DNA from 2 places in the Caulobacter sp. RL271 genome. Region 2 is predicted to be linked to the other one. Evidence: riboswitches for the same ligand, from Rfam matches in the RefSeq annotation. Region 2 holds a riboswitch; the other holds the start of a gene.
What was found. Region 2 has a riboswitch for cobalamin ahead of cobW (cobalamin biosynthesis protein CobW). Riboswitches for the same ligand answer to the same signal wherever they lie in the genome.
Positions count from the first base shown of each region.

Region 1: linked by a shared signal. The riboswitch ahead of MZV50_RS13460 (TonB-dependent receptor plug domain-containing protein) and the one ahead of cobW (cobalamin biosynthesis protein CobW) in region 2 are both predicted to bind cobalamin.

Region 1 is NZ_CP096040.1:2,862,047-2,865,542, forward strand. It holds gene MZV50_RS13460 (TonB-dependent receptor plug domain-containing protein) at 1-1,593, opposite strand, end outside; cobalamin riboswitch at 1,743-1,930, opposite strand; gene cobU (bifunctional adenosylcobinamide kinase/adenosylcobinamide-phosphate guanylyltransferase) at 1,967-2,485, shown strand; gene MZV50_RS13470 (IS481 family transposase) at 2,516-3,496, opposite strand, start outside.
Region 2 is NZ_CP096040.1:2,233,028-2,236,523, reverse strand. It holds gene cobN (cobaltochelatase subunit CobN) at 1-129, opposite strand, end outside; gene cobW (cobalamin biosynthesis protein CobW) at 129-1,163, opposite strand; cobalamin riboswitch at 1,270-1,458, opposite strand; gene MZV50_RS10855 (histidine-type phosphatase) at 1,512-2,738, opposite strand; gene MZV50_RS10850 (acyltransferase family protein) at 2,741-3,496, opposite strand, start outside.

The DNA of each region.
Region 1 (3,496 bases), 630 kb from region 2:
CAGGCCCGCGACCGGCTTGATCTCGCCGATCAGCTCGACGCCTTGCGCCTTGGTCTTCTGGACGTTGCTGTAGTAGCCGAAGCGCGGGGTTCCGCCGGGCGCGCACAGCGGATCGGTGCCGCCGGTGCACGAGAAGAAGCGGATCTCGTTGTCGGCCTCGCGCTGGAACCAGGTGGCCGAGGCGCGAGCCTTGCCGCCGAAGAAGCGTTGCTCGACGCCGGCGTCCCAGCTGTCGAACTTCTCGGGCGACAGGTCCAGGTTGCCGTATTCGCTGTAGAGCTCGTAGAGACCCGGGGCGCGGAAGCCCTGGCCGAAGCTGGCGCGCAGCACGGTGTTCCCTTCGTTCAGCGCCCAGGCGGCCGAGGCCTGGCCCAGGGTGTGCGAACCGTAGGTGTCGTGGTCTTCGTAGCGGACGCCGGCGGTCAGGGTCAGACCCTTGACCACCTCGGCCTGCAGCTGGCCATAGACGCTGTCGACGCCGACCTTGCCTGTCTTGAACACCGGGTTCGGGTCGAAGGTCGACGGCGAGCGCGTGCGCATGCGCGCCTTCTCGCTCTCGGCCCCGAAGGTGGCGCTGAACACGTCGGTGAACGCGAACACGCCCTGGTACTCCCAGCGTTTGTTCTTGCCGGCGGCGTCGAAGGTCTGCGGGACGGTCGGGCGCAGCGGGTTGATGTTCTCACGGTCCGTGTCGGTGTAGGCATAGCCGACGCGGTTGTTCCAGCGGCCGTCCAGCAGGGCGAAGTTCAGGCCCGTATAGACGACCAGTTCCTCGGTGCGGCCGTATTCGCTGCTGTCGCCGTTGAAGGTGTCGAAGTCGTTCTTGCCCTTCGAATAGACAGAGCGAACCTCGGCCGAAACCGCGTCGCTGAACGTGTAGCGCAGACGACCCGACAGGCCTCGGTTCTGGTAGCCGTCGGTCTCCTTGCCGGTCTTCCAGGCCGAGAAGCCGTCGGTCGAGTAGAAGCCGCCGGCCACCCGCCAGGTGATCTTGTCGCTGGCGCCGCCCAGGCCGGCGCGCAGATAGCCGGTCTGGCGCGCGCCGCCTTCGACGTCGACCGAGGTCGTGAACGGAACGGTCGGATCGGCGGTGACGATGTTGACCACGCCGCCGATGGCCTGGCTGCCCCACAGGGTCGACTGGGCGCCGCGCAGGATCTCGATGCGCGAGATGTCGCCGACCAGCAGGTTGCCGCTGTTGAAGCCGCCCTGGGTCGAGGACGGGTCGTTCAGCTTGACGCCATCGATCAGCACCACGGTGTGCTGGGTCTCGGCGCCGCGGATGTTCAGGCTGGTCGAGGTCCCCGGCCCGCCATTGCGGGTGAAGCTGACGCCCGGCGTCTGGGCCAGGAGCTCGACGATGGAAACCGCCTGGCTGGCCTCGATGGCGCCTTGCGTCAGGACGGTGACCGACGCCCCGACCTTCTCGATCGGCTGGGCGGTGCGGGTGGCGGTGACCACCAGTTCGGCGACGCCATTGGCGCCGGTGTTGCCGGCGACGTCGGCCTCGGGCGCCTTCTGGTCGTCTGCGTGGGCGGCCCCGGCGAGCAGGACGGTAGCGAGAGCGGTGGAGCTGATAAGCGCTCGGATCATGGTCTTTCCCCTTTTCGAAACGACCCGCGCGTTGATCCGCGACGCACTCGCAAGCCCGCAAAAGCCACGCGTACGCCCCGGACCGCGGCGCGGCCCTGTGACTGTCGTTTCTCGGGAGACCCCGTTCGTTTGGCGCACCCCGGCCAAGCGATGAACGACCACGCCGGGCAGGTCTCCTGGCTCGCGGGTCGTTGCTCTTGGCGTCGCCTTCCCAGGGTCTGGACCCCAGTGGCATGTGACGCGAGAGCTCGCCGCTTACAGTTGCGGGGGCAGCCGAGGTCTTGAACCTCGTTCCCTTTTAATCCTCTTTCGAGGAGCCTGACGCGCCGCCAGCCCTATATGCTGCGCCGCACACCGTCAATGTGGAGCTTCCATGACATCGACCCTGGTGCTGGGCGGGGCCCGTTCCGGCAAGAGCGCCTTCGCCCAGAAAGCCGCGGAAAACGTGGCGTTTGGCGGTCGCCCAACCCTGATCGCGACCGGTCAGGCGTTCGACGACGAGATGGCCGAGCGGATCGCCCGCCACCGGGCCGACCGAGGCGAATCGTGGATCACCATCGAGGCGCCGCTGGACCTGTCGGGCGCGATCACCGCCCTGCCCGCCGACGCGGTCGCCGTGGTCGACTGTCTGACCCTGTGGCTGTCGAACCTGATGCTGGCCGAACGCGACGTCGAGGCGGCGGCGACCGAACTGGTCGCGGCGGCGGCGGCCTGCCCCGCCCGGCTCTGGCTGGTCAGCAACGAGGTCGGCCTGGGACTCGTCCCCGAGACGCCGCTGGGCCGCCGTTTCCGCGACGAGGCGGGACGATTGCACCAGCGGCTCGCCCAGGCGGTCGACGAGGTCTATTTCGTGGCGGCGGGATTGCCACTGCGGCTGAAGCCACAGGGGTGAAGGGTGAGCGGAAATCCCTCTCGCATGTGTTCAGACCGGAGACAAGGTGGACACATGTTCGGGGACATGGTGGACGGTTTTGCTCTGACGTAGGTCGATCTGGGCCACGACGTGACGGCGGTAGCAGAGGTCGAAGAGGCCATCCTGGTTGGTGGCGCGTAAGGCCATTTGCTTTCCGGCGAAGGCCTTGGATGTCCGCAAGGTGCGGCCCTTGAAGGCGAACTGGCCGCTGCTGCTGATCTTCCGCACGGTGGCCTGGGGCTCGTATTCTGGCGGGCGGATGCTGTCGGGCATGGATCTTTGACTCATGCGATAGCGGGTGGCGGGGGTGTCCATGGCCAGGGCTTCGTGAGGCCGCTTGAGGTTGTAGACCGTTCGCCAGGCGTCGAAGGCGCTCTGGGCGTGGGCAAGGGACCTGAAGGTTCGCGCGTCGAGCGCCTCGGCGTTCAGGGTGCGATGGAAACGTTCGTCCTTGCCCTGGGTCTGGGGATGATAGGGGCGGCCGTGAGAGACGGCGATATCCAGATCCATCAGCCAGACGCTGAAGCTGGAGTGCTCGCCATGACCGGCTGAACCCCAGGGCGGGCCATTGTCGCACAGGATGCGCCAGGGCAGGCCGTAGCGGCGGAACACCGCCTCCAGACGCTCGCGCACCGTCTCGCCCGTCTGGTCGCCGCACGCCCCGACCTCCAGGGCGTAACGGGAATGGTCATCCAGCACCGTCAGGGGATGACATCGCCGCCCGCCCAGCGCGAACCAGCCCTTGAAGTCCATCTGCCACAGGTCATTGGGCTCAGCGTGCTCGAACCGGATCCAGTCGCGCGCCTGATCGGCTCCGGGGCCGTTCAGGGCGCCGTGTCGGCGAACGATCTGGGTGATCGTCGAGGCCGATGGCGGCTGGGCAAGACCTTGGTTCTGCAACACACGGCGGATCTTGCGCCCGCCCCAGGCCGGATGCTCAAGGCGAACCGCCATGACCTGCGCCTCCCGCTCGGGCGAGCTGCGGCCCGG
Region 2 (3,496 bases):
CGCCTGGGACAGGCACGCCAGGTCGCTGTCGGCGGCCGACAGGACGACGATATCGCCGGGGCTCTGCCCCAGGTCGACCGCCTCCTCGCCGTCGAGAACCTGGCCCGGCTGGACAGCGAGCAGATGCATCAGGCGATCATGGCCGCGATCAGCGGAGCGATGGCCTCCGCGTTCAGCCCCTTCTCGCCGATCACCACCAGCGACGAGGCGCGAGCCTCGCCCTCGCGCCAAGGCCGGTCGAAATAGGTCTGGATGCGCGGTCCGACAGCCTGGACGATCAGGCGGGCCGGCTTGCCCTGGACCGCCACCACGCCCTTGAGGCGCAGGATGTCGTGGGCTTCCAGCGCCCCCTTCAGGCGCGCGGTCAGGACATCGACGTCACCCACGACGCCGCCGCGCACCACGAAGCTGTCGAAGTCGTCGTGATCATGATCGTCCTCGCCTTCATGGTGCGACTTGCGGCTGTCGAGATCGTCCTCGGCCGCGACACCCAGGCCCAGCAGCACGGCCGGGTCCAGCGCTCCCTGGCGGGCGTGGACCACCTTGACGCCCGGGCGCAGGTGCTCGGCCAGCGAAGCCTCGACCCGGGCCAGGGTCTGAGCGTCGATCAGGTCGGTCTTGTTGAGGATGACAAGATCGGCGCAGCCCAGCTGTTCTTCGAACAGCTCCTCCAGCGGGGTGTCGTGATCAAGGGTCGGATCGGCCTCGCGCGCCTTGGCCAAGGCGGCCTCGTCATGGGCGAAGCGACCGGCCGCCACGGCGTCGGCGTCGATCATGGCGATCACGCCATCGACGGTCGCGCGGGTGCGCACCTCCGGCCAGGTGAAGGCCTTGACCAGCGGCTTGGGCAGGGCCAGGCCCGAGGTCTCGATCAGGATATGCTCGGGCGGATTGGGCCGGTCGATCAGCTTTCGCAGCGTCGGCAGGAAGTCGTCGGCGACGGTGCAGCAGATGCAGCCGTTGGCCAGTTCCAGAATGTCGTCGTCCGCGCAGCCCTCGACGCCGCAGCCGCGCAGGATCTCGCCGTCGATGCCGACGTCGCCGAACTCGTTGACCACGACGGCCAGACGCCGGCCGCCGGCGTTCTCCAGCAGATGCCGGATCAGGGTGGTCTTGCCCGCTCCCAGGAAGCCGGTCACCACCGTGGTGGGAATTCTCGCCATCGTCCTCGCCTCCGCCTGGGGCGGACGGGGGACGTGACGGCGCGCGGACCCGTTGCGTCTGGCCGCGCGGGTCGTGCTCTACCGCACCGGTGCACCCCGCCCGGCCTGCTTCATGGTCACGAAGGCCGGTCTCCTGGCTTACGCCCTCCCCTCGCGGCGCCTTCCCAGGACGCGAGGTCCCAGTGGCGTTGAGCCGTGAGGATCGACGGACGATCACAGTTGCGGGGGCAGCCGCGGTTTCACACCGCATTCCCGGAGGCCTCGCGGCCCCCATGCCTTCGAACCTAGGGCGTAGGCCGCGCCGCCCGCGGGGTCAAGGCCTCGCCAGGGCGGCTCAGCGCCCGGCGGTCACCTCGCGCAGGCGCGCGACCGGACAGTCGAAGGCGGGCGTGGCGGTGCTGCAGCCAGGGATGAACACCGGGGTAGCCAGGGCGGCGCGGCCAGGGTCAGGGGCGTGGCGGCGCGCAGTTGTGAAAGGCTCTGGCCGGTGAACCGCGTCCGGATCACCCGGACGCCATCGGCTCGCAGCCAGCGCTCGAACACCAGGGCCGCGCCCGGCTGGATCTGGTTGGGCTGATAGCCCGGCAGCGTCCATTCCAGCCGCAGCAGCCCACCGACCGTGGCCAGGGTGCCGTCATGACCGGCGATCACCACGACCTTGGCGTCGGAAGGGCCGATCGGCGCGCTTCCGCCATCCAGGGAGTCGAGAATCCGGCCCGTGATATTCCCCGCCAGCGCCTGGGCCACATAGGGCGTGCGCAGGCGCAGGTCGAACTCGGCCTGGTGCAGGAAGAAGGTCCGGGTCAGGGCGTCCTCGTCGACGCCCTTCCAGCCCAGACCCGCGAAGTCGCCGCCGTCGGCCCAGGCCATCAGCAGGCTCTCGGTGACGCCTGACGCGAACGCCTCGGGCCCCGAGAGGCTGACCAGATCCTCGCCATCGACGAAGCCGGGCTTGGCGTCGAGCGCGCGGCGCTTGCCCGGCGCGGGTGGGCACGGCCCCTTGCCGCACTGCATCAGGAAGGCGTCCAGTTGCTCGACTTCCTGGCGGTGACTGGCGCTCCAGGCGGTCAGATCGCCGCCGGCCCGGCCGGCCACGGCGGCCTTGGCCAAGGCCTTGTCGGGCGAGACGACGCCGGCCTTGACCGGCTCGAACATCGGATCGTCCTTGCCCTCGCCCACCGTATGGACGGTGTTGGCGCAAGTCGGGATCAGCCCCTTGGCGTAGGCTTCGCCGGTGGCGATCGTACGCTGGGTGACGTTGGCCCAGTAATAGGCCGCGCCACAGTCACCGGCCTTCAGCAGGCCTTCGGCCGCGTAGAGCTGGCGATAGTAGTCGCCCATCAGCGTGACCATCCGGCCGCCCCGTACGGTCAGGTGCCCCGGCGGAACATCGAAGCGCGGCCACGGCCTGGCCGAAGCCTCGCCCAGCCGCTCGGGCGTCGACATCGCCGCGCGCACGCCATGGCGGCTGAGGATGACCACCTTTTCCAGGCGATCGCCCGAGGGCGCGGCCAGCGCCGACGTCGCCGACAGCAAGGCGGCCGCGAGAGCGGCGAGCCGTATGGACAAGCGCATGCTCACAGCTTCACCACGATGCCGCGACGGTCCATGACATAGCCCAGCAGCCAACAGACCAGCATGTAGGCGATCGCGCACAGCAGCGAGCCCAGCGCGCCCGGCGTCAGGGCCTGGAAGACATGGATCCCGATCCAGCCATAGACGCCCATGCCCGGCGCGACCTCGATCATGTTCAGGACGACGACGAACAGTTCCGAGAACAGGTAGATCACCAGTGGATTGAGGCCGAACACCTGGAAGAAGCGCGTCGCCGGGTTCGGCGACTTGCCCTCGAGCAGCACGGTCAACCCGGCCAGAACGATCAGATCAATGCCGACCGTCAGCAGCACGAAGCTGCCGGTCCACAGCTTCTTGGCGATCGGGAACGCCGGGTTCCAGGCCAGGGCGGCGGCGATCAGAACGACGCCGGCCAGGGCCATCCGGATCACGGCCTTGCGGTCGCCGACATTCTCTTTCAGGACGCGCGCTGCCAGGTAGCCGGCCAGGACGTTGACCGTCGCCGGCAGCGCGCCCAGCAGGCCTTCGGGATCGAAGCCGCCATCCTTGCGATAGAGATGGTTCTGGCCGATCAGCAACAGGTCCAGATGGGTGCCGGCGTTGCCCAGCTTGGACAGCGGCGCGGCCGGATCGCCGAAGGCCATCAGGATCGCCCAGTAGCCCAGCAGCAGCACGGCCGACAGCACGACGATCCAGCGTGGCGACAGCCACCGAACGGCGAAGGCGGCCAGCACGTAGCAGATCGCGATCCGCTGCAG